DNA from 4 places in the Labrenzia sp. PHM005 genome. Region 1 is predicted to be linked to each of the others. Evidence: riboswitches for the same ligand, from Rfam matches in the RefSeq annotation. Region 1 holds a riboswitch; each other region holds the start of a gene.
The links. A riboswitch is a leader RNA that binds a small molecule or an ion and turns the genes downstream of it on or off. The one in region 1 is predicted to bind thiamine pyrophosphate.
Positions count from the first base shown of each region.

Region 2: another riboswitch for thiamine pyrophosphate. It lies ahead of thiO (glycine oxidase ThiO); the one in region 1 lies ahead of FJ695_RS07730 (ABC transporter permease).
Region 3: another riboswitch for thiamine pyrophosphate. It lies ahead of thiC (phosphomethylpyrimidine synthase ThiC); the one in region 1 lies ahead of FJ695_RS07730 (ABC transporter permease).
Region 4: another riboswitch for thiamine pyrophosphate. It lies ahead of FJ695_RS13255 (hydroxyethylthiazole kinase); the one in region 1 lies ahead of FJ695_RS07730 (ABC transporter permease).

Region 1 covers NZ_CP041191.1:1,691,418-1,694,621, forward strand. The annotation lists gene FJ695_RS07725 (hypothetical protein) at 1-1,574, shown strand, start outside; TPP riboswitch at 1,651-1,757, shown strand; gene FJ695_RS07730 (ABC transporter permease) at 2,012-2,665, shown strand; gene FJ695_RS07735 (ABC transporter substrate-binding protein) at 2,689-3,204, shown strand, end outside.
Region 2 covers NZ_CP041191.1:4,406,383-4,409,586, reverse strand. The annotation lists gene FJ695_RS19935 (class II aldolase/adducin family protein) at 1-213, opposite strand, end outside; gene FJ695_RS19930 (pirin family protein) at 362-1,297, opposite strand; TPP riboswitch at 1,478-1,607, shown strand; gene thiO (glycine oxidase ThiO) at 1,724-2,758, shown strand; gene thiS (sulfur carrier protein ThiS) at 2,755-2,952, shown strand; gene FJ695_RS19915 (thiazole synthase) at 2,956-3,204, shown strand, end outside.
Region 3 covers NZ_CP041191.1:426,068-429,271, forward strand. The annotation lists gene pnp (polyribonucleotide nucleotidyltransferase) at 1-758, opposite strand, end outside; gene rpsO (30S ribosomal protein S15) at 1,074-1,343, opposite strand; TPP riboswitch at 1,626-1,745, shown strand; partial or broken gene thiC (phosphomethylpyrimidine synthase ThiC) at 1,841-3,204, shown strand, end outside.
Region 4 covers NZ_CP041191.1:2,953,963-2,957,166, reverse strand. The annotation lists gene thiD (bifunctional hydroxymethylpyrimidine kinase/phosphomethylpyrimidine kinase) at 1-542, opposite strand, end outside; gene FJ695_RS13255 (hydroxyethylthiazole kinase) at 575-1,348, opposite strand; TPP riboswitch at 1,417-1,526, opposite strand; gene FJ695_RS13250 (Lrp/AsnC ligand binding domain-containing protein) at 1,666-1,902, shown strand; gene FJ695_RS13245 (hypothetical protein) at 1,938-2,345, shown strand; gene FJ695_RS13240 (DMT family transporter) at 2,483-3,204, opposite strand, start outside.

The DNA.
Region 1 (3,204 bases):
GGGCGAGCTTAGGACTGGAACCACCTCCATCAGCAGCTCCTGCAACTCCGGCTGCGCCTGCTACCCCGTCTTCTGAACCACTGGCTGTTAGTGCATCTGCATCGGTATCTGAACCATCGGTTCCTGTGTCCGCACCAACAGAACCGGCTGTTGTTGCACATGAGCCTGCCGGCATTCAGGCTGAGGCACCGGTCAGTCCTCCGGTTCAGGCGCCGGTGGCCGACGTACCTGCGACTTCAGCCGAAGTGCCCGCCGCGACAGCTGCAGACGCCAGTGTTGCTGAAGCAGCTCCGGTTTCATCTGCTTTTGCTGCACCTGAAGATTTAGAGCCTCCACAGCATCAGTCCGCGGTTGAGGAAACTGCGCCGGAGCCTGAGAGCTCTGCGCTGTTTGAGGATGAAGATGCTGCTCTGGAAACCGCAACCGCCGGTCTTACTGAGCCGGGCATGGATGCTCGGAAAAGCCGCGTAAAACTGTCGGCATCTGAGGCGCTGCAGGGCGGTGAAGGCAAAAGCCGGCTCGTTCCAATTGCCGCAGCTGCGGCTGCCGTAATCCTCATTCTTGGCGGTGCAGCCTATTTTCTGCTGCCTGGCCCTTCAGGCGATACTTCAACCGAAACAGCGGTATCTGAGCCGAAGGAACAGCAAACTGCTGTTGTCACCGACACGACACCTGAGCCGGAAAAACCTGAAGTACCGGCGGTTCAACCAGTCGACGAGACACCTGCTCCGCAAGACGATGCTGATGCCGGTAAAAACACCGACCGTTTGCTGAATGAAAACGAAGATGATTTTGTAGCATCGGACGCGCGCAGCGTAACCACTACGACGATCAACCCGCAACCGGCTGCCCCAGTAACGCCGAGCCAGCCGTCAATCGTCACAAATGTGGAGAGCTCACCTTCTGCAGAACAGCCGGCATCAGAAAGCGGGCCCGTCGCTGGCGTTGGCGATCCAGTGCCGCAGGACAGCCTGGCGGCAGTCACGCCGCCGCAAGTTGCGCAGCAACCATCCGCTGAGGCTGCCGACACGGGCGCGCAGCGGTCAATTCTCTATGAAGAAGGTGCGGACGCCAGCGCAGCTGGCACGGCGGCACAAGGCGCCGTCATTTGGACACTGGGCGAGGAAACAGGTCTGGGTGGCCAAGCACAGTCGGTTCTGAGCGCCTCTGTTGAAATTCCGGAGCGGGACGTGAAAGTCGATATCCGGATTAAGCCGAACGATGATACGTCGCTGCCAGCGAGTCACTTGGTCGAGATCAAATATGAGTTCCCGGAGAACTTTTCCGCCGGCGATATCGTCAATGTGCCAGGCCTAGTCATGAAGCCGACCGAAGAAGCGCGGGGTGATGCGTTGATCGGCGCCTCTGTAAAGGTGTCTCCGGGTTTCTTCTGGATCGCCTTGTCAAGTCTGCCGAATGAGCAGCAGCGGAACTTGGCGCTCCTGCGGGAACGCGGCTGGATTGATATCCCGATGCTTTATGAGAACGGCAAGAGGGGTATCTTGACCCTCGAAAAAGGAACCGCTGGTGCGGACGCCGTAGAAAAAGCCGTCGCTGCCTGGCAAGCTGGCTAATCCAGCCAGACGAGTATCTGTGATGCGAGCGCGAAGAGATGGGCTTGCATTTTGATGAAGAGCGGGGCATTGTCCCGCTTGGTCCGAGGGGTGTTCCGGAAACCGGAACTGAGATGGCTTCTTGCCGAACCCTTAGAACCTGATCCGGGTCATGCCGGCGAAGGGACGGAAACCTTAGCCTCTTCCCGGATCTCCAATGTCATTTTCGGTATGCGCCGAAGACGGGAGATCCATATGTTTGCTTGTGCGCTTAAGCGCAAGTCGTGGGCCATGAATATGGCCTATGAACGCGATTATGAACGATGCCATCAATGCCTCCCTCGTTGCGGAGACGCATTGTGACAGTCGTGCATTTTCTCTTGAAACGGTGTGCCGGGCTGGCTGTCGCAGTTCTTATTTGGGCTGGACTTGTTCATCTGTTTGAAATTCCGCCCTTCATGCTGCCGAGCCCGGAACGGGTATTCTATGTGTTTCAAAACCAAGGTGCATTTCTGCTGCATCATGCAGGCATCACCTTTTCTGAAACTCTGCTTGGCTTTGTGTTTGGTGTTAGTGCCGGGTGCCTGCTGGCAGTCACGATCTGGCTGTTTCCCCTGGCAAAACGCGCAGTTATGCCAACCATCCTGGTCACCCAAGCGCTTCCCGTTTTTGCGATCGCGCCGATCTTGGTGCTTTGGTTGGGATTTGGCCTTGCTTCCAAAATTGTGATGGCCGTGCTCGTTATCTTCTTTGCTGTGACGTCAACCTTCTATGATGGATTGCGGCGCCTGGACCCTGGATTGGCCGACCTTAGCCGCCTTTATCGCATTTCAAGGCTGCGAGAACTCTGGGTTTTCCGGTTGCCTTCGGCCTTGCCATCGCTTGCATCCGGACTGCGTATTGCTGCCGTATTTGCCCCGATAGGCGCAATTGTCGGCGAGTGGGTCGGCGCCAAAGGCGGCCTTGCCTTCATCATGCTTCAGAGCAACGCGCGCATGCAGACTGATGTCATGTTTGCGGCCCTGATCCTGCTCGCTTTGATGGTGCTGACCTTACGGTTCGCCGTGGACCACTTCACACGTTTTCTTGTTCCCTGGCAGGTCGAAGACTGATCTGCTGTTCCTTGGAGGATTGAATGAAAAAAACACTGCTCTCAGTTGTTTTCGCCGCTGGGCTTCTGGCGTCGGCACAAGCCCAAGCCGCTGATAAACTAGTGGTATTGATGGATTGGTTCACCAACCCGGATCATGCTCCAGTCATCACGGCGCAGACCAAGGGCTTCTTTGAAGCCGAAGGTCTGGAAGTTGAACTGATTGAGCCGGCTGATCCTGCAATGCCGCCAAAGCTGGTTGCCGCCGGGCAGGGAGACATCGCGATCTCCTATCAGCCGACCTTGCATGCGCAGATCGAAGAGGGCCTGCCGTTGAAGCGGATCGGGACACTGGTTGAAACCCCGCTGAACTCTTTGATTGTTCTGAAAGACGGTCCGATCAAGGAGCTGAAAGACCTGAAGGGCAAAAAGATCGGCTTTTCTGTGTCCGGTTTTGAAGATGCCATGCTCGGTCAGATGTTGCGCTCTGTTGATCTGACGGTTGAGGACGTTGAACTGATCAACGTCAATTTTGCACTGTCACCCTCTCTGATGTCCGGT
Region 2 (3,204 bases), 2.7 Mb from region 1:
GTTGAGGTCGACCGCGACGATCTTGGCTTCCGTGAGTTCCTCATAAGGCGTTCCGGACGGTGTGATCAGAAAGCCGTCCTTTGTTCGAGCGCTGACATTGCCCGAGGTGCCCTTGGTCAGGCCGCGTTTTGGCAAGGCACGGGCCGTCTCAATAATCTCCCAGCGCAGAGCGAGAGTATCTTTTGGGAATATGGGACGTGGCTGTGCGGGCATGACAACTCCTTGAAACATCGTTGTCTTGTATAAAGGGCAAGACAGACCTTCAAGGGCAATGGTGGCCGAAAGCCGTTTCCGCACCGGTTTCGGCAGAAAGGCCGCTCCAAATTTGTGAAGCGGCCTTTTGTTCGCTGTAGTGATCGGATCAAGGACCGGGCCGGTCGGGCAGGGGAATGAATTCCTCCTCGTCGCCCGGAACAATGTCGAACCGGCCCTGGCGCCAGTCTTCCTTGGCCTGTTCGATCCGTTCCTTGGACGAAGAGACGAAGTTCCACCAGATATAACGTTGTCCATCCATTGGTTCGCCGCCCAAAACAACAAAGCGAGCCGGATAGGGCGAGGTGTTTTCAACCACCAGGGAATCGCCAGGCTTGAAGACCAGAAGCTGTGCCGGATCGAAAGTCTGGCCAGCGATAGAGATTTGCCCGGCGATTGTATAAATGCCGCGCTCTTCCCAGCCAGCGTCGAGCGGTACCTTTGCGCCGGGCTCCAAATGAATATCGGCGTAAAACATCTCCGTTGCCGTTTTCACCGGCGCATTGTGGCCATAAAGCGATCCGGCAATTAGCTTCACCGAGACCCCTTGATCTGCGAACTCCGGCTGTTCCTCCGTGCCAAAGTGCTGGAAGGTCGGGTCGCTTTCCTCCAGATTTTTCGGCAAGGCCACCCAGCTTTGCAGGCCGAACAGCGGGCGTGTCTGGGTCATGCGCTCGGGACGTTCGCGCTCGGAGTGCACGATGCCTTTACCCGCATTCATCCAATTGAGAGCGCCTGGTGAGATTGCGATTTCCGTTCCCAAACTGTCGCGGTGATACATCTCGCCTTCAAAAAGATAGGTGACGGTCGCAAGACCGATATGCGGGTGCGGTCGGACATCGACACCGCCGCCAACCAGCAGCTCTGCAGGACCCATCTGATCGAAGAAGATAAACGGGCCGACCATCCGCCGCCTGGCAGACGGCAAGGCACGGCGCACGGAAAACCCGCCGAGATCGGACGTGCGCGGGACAATGATCGTGTCAATCGGATCGCAGCTTGCCGCATCTCCGGGCGTGGGGTCGGGAACATTCAACCAGCTCATAGACCTCTCCTTAAACCTCTCATCCAAAACCAATTATGCATTGCAGCTAGAGATTGGGAAGCCGCTTGTGTTTGTCTATTGAACAGTCCGTTTCCAAGTCACCGGTGCCACGGACCTGCAATTTGAGTTTTGAGCTTTAAGAGCGTCTCTTGACAGTCCGGTCCCGGAAGAGGCATGTCAGGGCTTCACCCGGGGTGCCTCCGCGAAAGGGGGCTGAGATGCTGCTGGGCACGGATAATCCGTGCAGCGCAGGGACCCGATGAACCTGATCCAGGTCATGCTGGCGAAGGGAGGGTGGGACGGTCTGTGTCGTGCAGGCTGCGTCAGTGACTTTGCTGTAACCGGCTGGATCGCTGGACACCTTCTCCCCCATTCTCAGCAGGAAAACCTGGCAGGCGGTAGAGCCGCTTGAAAGAGGATATTCCAATGCGGTCTTCAGTATCGCCTGTAAAGACAGCAGAGCATCAGACCGGCGCCAAAACGGGTGCAGGCACTAAAACTGTCGTGATCAAAGGGGCAGGTGTCGCAGGACTTGCACTCACTTATGAGTTGGCAACGCGGGGTGTGGCTGTCACCGTTGTGGATCCGTCAGGACCCGGCCCAAAAAGCGCCTCGTGGTATGCGGGCGGCATGCTGGCGCCCTGGTGTGAGCGGGAGAATGCTGCAGAAGACGTTCTTCTGTTGGGCAAAGAGGCGGTGAGTTGGTGGGAGACTGTACTGCCGGGCCATGTGCACCCAAATGGCACACTGGTTGTTGCTCCTCCGCGTGACAGGCAGGAGCTCTCCCGCTTTGCCAGCCGCACCAGTTGCTATGACTGGATTGACGGCGCTGACGTTGGCGAGTTGGAGCCAGATCTGGCCGGGCGGTTTTCAAAGGCACTGTTTTTTAAGGATGAAGCCCATCTCGATCCGCGCAAGGCCCTGACAGCGCTCAAGGGCAAACTGGAAAAACTAGGCGTTCGGTTTTGCCAGGCGCCGGCGGAGGTGCAGGCTGGGGCGGAAATTGAAGTTGATTGCACGGGCATGAAAGCTTTGGAGACGGGATTGCGCGGTGTGCGCGGCGAAATGGCGATTTTGCATGCCCCCGATGTCACCCTGTCACGTCCGGTCCGCCTGCTGCATCCAAGGATCCCCGTTTACATCGTGCCGCGGGACAACCATCATTTTATGGTCGGGGCGACGATGATCGAAAGCGATCAGGGCGGGCCAGTTACAGTCCGCTCGCTTATGGAGCTCTTGAACGCCGCCTATGCCGTTCACCCGGCCTTTGCCGAAGCCCAAATTGTCGAAACCGGGACGGGCGTCCGCCCGGCCTATGCCGACAATTTCCCGCAAGTCCGGCAGGACGGAAACCGGCTTTCGCTCAATGGCTTTTACCGGCATGGCTTTTTGCTGGCGCCTTCAATGGCTCAAAGGGCTGCAAACCAAATTCTCTCAACATGCAATGAGGCGAAGACATGAACCTCACCGTCAACGGCGAAGACCAGACGGTCTCCGCCAAAACGCTGGATGCACTGCTCGCCGAGCTTGGCTTTGAGCCGGAGTTTTTGGCAACAGCGCTCAACAGCGATTTTGTCCCGGCCGAAGAGCGGGCGGACTGCGTTTTAAACGAGGGGGACAAGATCGAGATCCTGTCTCCGCGCCAAGGAGGCTGACCGGTGGTTTCGTTTTATGGCGAAGAAGTGCAATCCCGGATTCTTTTGGGAACTGCGCAATATCCATCTCCTCAATGTCTTGCCGACGCGGTCAAAGCGTCCGGCACGGAGATCGTGACGGTTTCTCTGCGGCGGGAAATGGCATCAGGTGCTGGAAGGGGCGGGTTCTGGGATCTGATCCGGGAATTGAACGTCAAAGTACTGCCGAATACGGCCGGATGCCATACGGTCAAGGAAGCCGTCACCACGGCA
Region 3 (3,204 bases), 1.3 Mb from region 1:
AGATCGTCAGCTGCAATACCCTTCACTTTGCCGAACAGCTCGGAATGATCTGCTGCAACGAATTCACGCGGCTCTTTCGCACCAGCTTCCGCCAGCTTGATGATCGCATCGATGACCGTCTGGAAGCCCTTGTGGCCGAACATAACGGCGCCGAGCATGATGTCTTCGTCGAGTTCCTTGGCTTCAGACTCAACCATCAGAACCGCATCATTGGTACCGGCAACAACCAGATCCAAAGCGGATTCCGGCATGTCGTCAACCATCGGGTTCAGCACATATTCGCCGTCGATGTAACCAACGCGCGCGCCGCCGATCGGGCCCATGAACGGAACACCGGAAAGCGTCAGGGCAGCAGAGGCTGCGACCATTGCCAGGATGTCCGGAGCGTTTTCCATGTCGTGCGACAGGACCGTGATGACGACCTGGGTGTCGTTCTTGTAGCCATCGGCAAACAGCGGACGGATCGGACGGTCGATCAGACGGGACGTCAGGGTTTCGTGCTCAGACGGACGGCCTTCACGCTTGAAGTAGCCACCCGGGATCTTACCAGCGGCAAACGCCTTTTCCTGGTAGTTCACGGTGAGCGGGAAAAAGTCCTGGCCGGCACGCGGCTCTTTGGCGGAAACAACAGTCGCCAGAACCTTGGTTTCGCCGTAAGTCGCCATAACAGCGCCGTCGGCTTGACGGGCAACCTTGCCCGTTTCGAGTACGAGCGGACGTCCGCCCCAGTCGACTTCTACACGATGAATATCAAACATCATCTGTCCTTAACATAGACTGCCTGCCCCGCCGCTATTCCTCAGCGGTCCATCTGGGGCAAACACATTCCCGGTCGGCCCCGGATGGGCCGGTTACCGGCGGACAGGTCATGGGCAAGACGGCAAGCTGCTTTTCAATGAATTCGAAAAGACGCTGGCAATCCTGCCCCATGACTTGTCACGAGGTTTCTATAGAGTGTTTGCTTCCAAAAGGGAAACACTCAAAGGCCGCAGGAATGGAAGAAAACAGTCCCGTTGCCATAAAGAAAAACGCGGCGGGCAAGCCCACCGCGTTGATCAAGTCTAAAACAAGCCTTAGCGGCGAATGCCAAGACGCTCGATCAGCGACTTGTAACGCTCTTCGCTTTTGCCACGCGTGTAGTCCAGAAGGGACCGGCGGGAGGCAACCATCTTCAAAAGACCGCGGCGGGAGTGGTTGTCCTTGCCATGCTCTTTGAAGTGTTGGGTCAGGTTGTTGATACGCTCGGTGAGGATCGCAACCTGGACTTCCGGAGAACCGGTGTCGCCTTCTTTGGTGGCGAATTCTTTCATGAGCTCAGCTTTGCGCTCTGCAGTGATCGACATCGCTCTTCCTTTCAAGAGGTAGGCCCGTTGACCGGGCGCGTTGAACTGCCGGAATACCGGCCTGATCCATCAGTCGCCAGAGCCGAGATGTCGGTCAGCAAAGGTTCTTGAAGGACGAATTGAGCCTTAATGCCCAATGGCGGCGGAATATGGCGGAAATCCGGGAAAAAGGAAAGCGGAATCTTGGATTTTGTTTCTGGAATTTTTCGCACCGCAACAGACACCTTTCAACAGAGTGTTGGCCCGCAAGAATTGACAACCGTAGATCTACAAACCAATGTGCCTCGTACCAGGGGTGTCCCGGCAAGGGGCTGAGATTCTGATGTGCTCATAAGAGCGGCGCAGTGACCCGTTGAACCTGATCCAGTTCATACTGGCGTAGGGATGGTCTGAAAAATGCTGCTTTCTTGTCCGTATCTTGCGGAACATCATAATCTGTTTTGCGTGCCATCGCCTGTGAGCTGGATCTCTTTTTCTAAGAGAGGAGCTCATAAACAATGTCATTTAGCCCCAAACCGGTCCCAGCCGTCACCACCGGCCCGCTGCCCGCGTCCCAGAAGACCCATCAAACCGGTGAGATCTATCCCGATATACGCGTGCCCATACGAGAGATTTCGGTGCACCCGACGGCCGGCGAGCCGCCGGTAACCGTCTATGACGCCTCTGGTCCCTATACAGATCCGGATGCATCAATCGCCATCGACCGTGGCTTGCCCCGGCTGCGCGAAACCTGGGTTTCTGGCCGGGGCGACACGGAAATGTACCAGGGCCGCGCGCTCAAACCGGAAGACAACGGCTTTGCCGCCGGCGACCGGCTGACACCGGAATTTCCGGAAAGCCATTTGCCGCGCAGGGCGACGGGCGGCAAGGCCGTCACCCAGATGGCCTATGCCCGCGCCGGGATCATCACACCGGAAATGGAGTTTGTTGCCATCCGCGAAAACCTTGGCCGCCAGGCTGCGGCAGAAAAATTGGAGCGGGACGGCGAAAGCTTTGGGGCAGACATTCCGGATTTCATCACGCCGGAGTTCGTTAGGGACGAAATTGCCCGCGGGCGGGCGATCATTCCGGCAAACATCAACCACCTGGAAAGCGAGCCGATGATCATCGGGCGGAATTTCCTGGTCAAAATCAATGCCAACATCGGTAACTCTGCTGTCACCTCCTCCATGGCCGAGGAAGTTGAAAAAATGGTCTGGGCAATCCGCTGGGGGGCCGATACGGTGATGGACCTTTCCACTGGCCGGAACATTCACAACACCGCGACTGGATCATTCGCAATTCGCCTGTTCCGATCGGCACCGTTCCCCTTTACCAGGCGCTGGAAAAAGTGAACGGCATTGCCGAAGACCTCTCCTGGGACGTTTACCGCGACACCTTGATCGAACAGGCTGAACAGGGCGTGGACTATTTCACAATCCACGCGGGCGTACGCCTTCACTATGTGCCGTTCACCGCCAACCGGGTGACCGGGATTGTCTCACGCGGCGGGTCGATCATGGCCAAGTGGTGCCTGCATCACCACAAGGAGAGTTTTCTCTATGAGCATTTTGAGGATATCTGTGATATCGCACGGGCCTATGATGTGTCCTTCTCCCTCGGCGACGGCCTGCGTCCAGGATCCATTGCCGATGCCAATGACGCCGCGCAGTTCGCCGAACTCGAAACCCTTGGTGAACTGACACAGATCGCCTGGGCAAAAGACTGTCAGGTGATGATCGAAGGTCCAGGCCATGTGCCGATGCACAAGATCAAGGCCAATTTGGACAAGCAGCTTGAAACCTGCGGCGAAGCCCCGTTCTACACGCTTGGGCCTCTGACCACCGATATCGCACCTGGTTATGACCACATCACATCAGCG
Region 4 (3,204 bases), 1.3 Mb from region 1:
CTGGTGCCATGACCGCCTTTTAGGAGAACCGATTTTGCACCCAGTCCAATCAACCGCTGCGCCTGATCGAACATGTCTTCTTCGCTGGCGGCCATGTCTGTTTCCAGCATGCGTGCAGCTTCATGCAGATTGGGCGTAATGACATCGGCCAGCGGCAACAGCTCAGACATGAGACTGGCAACTGCGCTGTCCACCAGAAGCGGGTCCCCGGACGCGGCCACCATCACCGGATCCAGCACCACAGGTCCGGTTTGATGCCGTTTCAATCCTGCAGCCACTTCTTCAATGATGGGAACTTGCGACAGCATGCCGATCTTGGTCGCCTTAACCTCAAGGTCTGAAAAAACGGCATCCATTTGCGCCCGCACAAAGTCTGTCGGGACATCATGGATGGCAGTGACACCAAGCGTGTTCTGGGCTGTCAAAGCGGTCAAAACGCTGGCGCCATAAACCCCATTGGCGGAAAAGGATTTCAGGTCCGCCTGAATGCCGGCCCCGCCGCCAGAATCCGAACCTGCAATGGTCACCGCGATAGCGGTCATGGTGTCCTCCATCAGTTTTAACGAAAGAGTGGTCAGCCGGTTTGAAGACGGCTTTCGATATCCCGAGCTGTCAGGCCAAAAAGCGCATCCAGCAGTTCCGGCACGAGACTACCCGGCCCCGCCGACCGCGAGGCTGCAATCTCTCCGGCGATATTGAAAACCGACAGGCCACAGGCCGCGGCAAATGCAGTATCAGGTTCAACGCTGGCAAAAGCTGCCAGCACGGCGCCACCAGCACATCCGGTCGCCGTCACCCGGGCCATCAGGGGATGGCCATTGCGCAAACGGTAGTCTTCCCCAAGGCCTTCGATCTTGTCTTCTGCACCCGTTACCACAAAGACCGTTCCTGCTGAAATTAGTGCATCCACATCGGACCGTTCGGCAAAGAGCGCTGCCATCTCGACTTCATTCGCCCGCACCAAAGATGGTCCGGTTTTCATCAGATCCTTGGCAAAGGCACACCTTGGCGGGGAACGGTCAACAAAAACAGGATCGATCAAGACCGGACGGCTCGCTGTCTTGGCTGCCTCGATCGCCAAGGGGATTGCTGACCGCCGAGTGTCGTCCAGAGTGCCAAGATTGATCAACAGCGCATCTGCAGAAGACGCAAAACCAGCGACTTCTTCTGGCGCGATGGTCATAGATGGCACGGCGCCCAGCGCCAGCAGAACATTCGCGGTAAAACCCTGCGCGACCGAATTTGTGATCGCATGGACCTTAGGTTTTCTCTGCCGCACCCGTTCAAGAACAGCAAAAACAGCTTCTGGCGCAAGATTTTGCGTGCTGGCGGCTATCGACAAGCTCATGCCAAACCTACAGCCCAGTTTTTGAATAAACTGCCGGCAATGGCCTGGATTAGTATGTTGAGTGTTTTATCTGCCATGATCTCAATCCCTCCGCCGGTATAAGCCGGATCAGGTTCAAGGAGTTGGCCGTTTGCCTCTCAGCCCGATCCACGATTGCCGGGCACCCCCATGAGATGATTTGGCGTACCAAGGCCGGATCCGATTTTCAACCCCCGTCGTACTTAGGCTCCCGGCTCATATGGACGCACCGATTGACTGTTCGCAGCAGATGCGCGATGTCCTGACTCAAACGTTATTCATCCATTCAGGAGCGCCGTATGACCCCGTTTTTCGTGATGATCAAATGCCAGCTCGGCAAAACCTATCAAGTCGCGAACGCAATTGCGGACGCCGAGATCGCCTCGGAAGTCTATTCCACCAGCGGCGACTATGATCTCTTGGTCAAATTCTACATTGAGAACGGCACGGACATCGGTCATTTTGTGAATGAGAAGGTTCATCCGATCGATGGCATTCAAGACACCAAAACAATCATTACTTTTAAGGCGTTTTAACGCTGCATTTCATTGACCAGCAAATGAGAGCGACGATGAGCAAACTTGGAAAAACAATGTTGCTGGCCGGATTGGTCGCACTCCCATTAACCGGATCCCCAGCAGTCTCGCAAGGCATGCCACCAGAGCAGATCAAGCAGATCCTGGATGTCACTAAGACCAGTTGGGTGTCTTTCCGCGATTGGAACGGCCAACAGTTGATTTATTTCACCCACCTGGAGTCCTGGCGCTGCGGCATCGACTTTGTTTTCTACAGCCTCAACAGCACAGATCTTGATCAGATGTGGGAGCTGGATGCCTGTGATCCCTCCAATCCGAATGCTGTCTTAAAGGAAAAACCCTATATCGAACTGCCTGCCAACAGCACTCAATCAATTACTGTTCAGTTGATTTTCAAAGACGGCACAAAGAGCTCAGGTGAGACGTTCTACTACAAGCCATAACCCTCTCTGATTTCTAGCATTCACATGCGCCGCAGCTTCCCCGGCCTTGCGCCAGGGTCCATTAGGCTTCGGTCCCGGATCACGTCCGGGACGGCATCACGCGCGCTCCATTGAGAAGCTCCATCGGCGCAAAAAAGTCACGATTTCGATGGTGTCGACGCCCGGCGGTCTTTGGTCCGGTCGAGGCCCAGTTTGTGTTCGCGGTAAATAACGAAGATCCCGGCCGCAATGACAATCACGGCCCCCATGATCACCTCCAGAACCGGTTCTTCGGCAAATACCAGCCAGCCGATCAGGATCGCCCAAATCATGTTGATGTAATCGAACGGGGCAATGGTCGAGGCATCGGCATAGCGATAGCTTTGTGTCAGAAGAATCTGTCCAGCTCCGCCGAACAGGCCAATCAGCACCAGAAGACCGGCGGTCTCAAGATCGGGAAGAACCCAAGCCTGGCTCGGCCAAATCCAGCCAGCGGGGATGGTCAGCAGTGAAATCAGCGTTGCGGCCAGAGAAAACCAGGTGACGATCGTCGACGTCCGTTCCGTCTCGCACAACTTGCGCACCGTGATCATAGCAAGCGCGGCAAAGCCAGCCCCCAAAAATCCTGCCACTGCCCCAAGTGTAGAGGCATTGCCGGCTGCCCCCTCCCCCAAATGCGGTGACAACACCACCAGGATCCCAAGAAATCCGACACCGACCGCGCTCCAGCGGTAAATCCGTACCTGCTCGCCAAGCAGAAAATAGGCAAGCACAACCACTAGCAATGGCGTGGCAAAGTTGATTGCGGTCGCATCCGGCAAAGGCAAAAGATCAAAAGCCGTAAACATGCAGACCATTGCGGACAGGCCGATGCATGCAC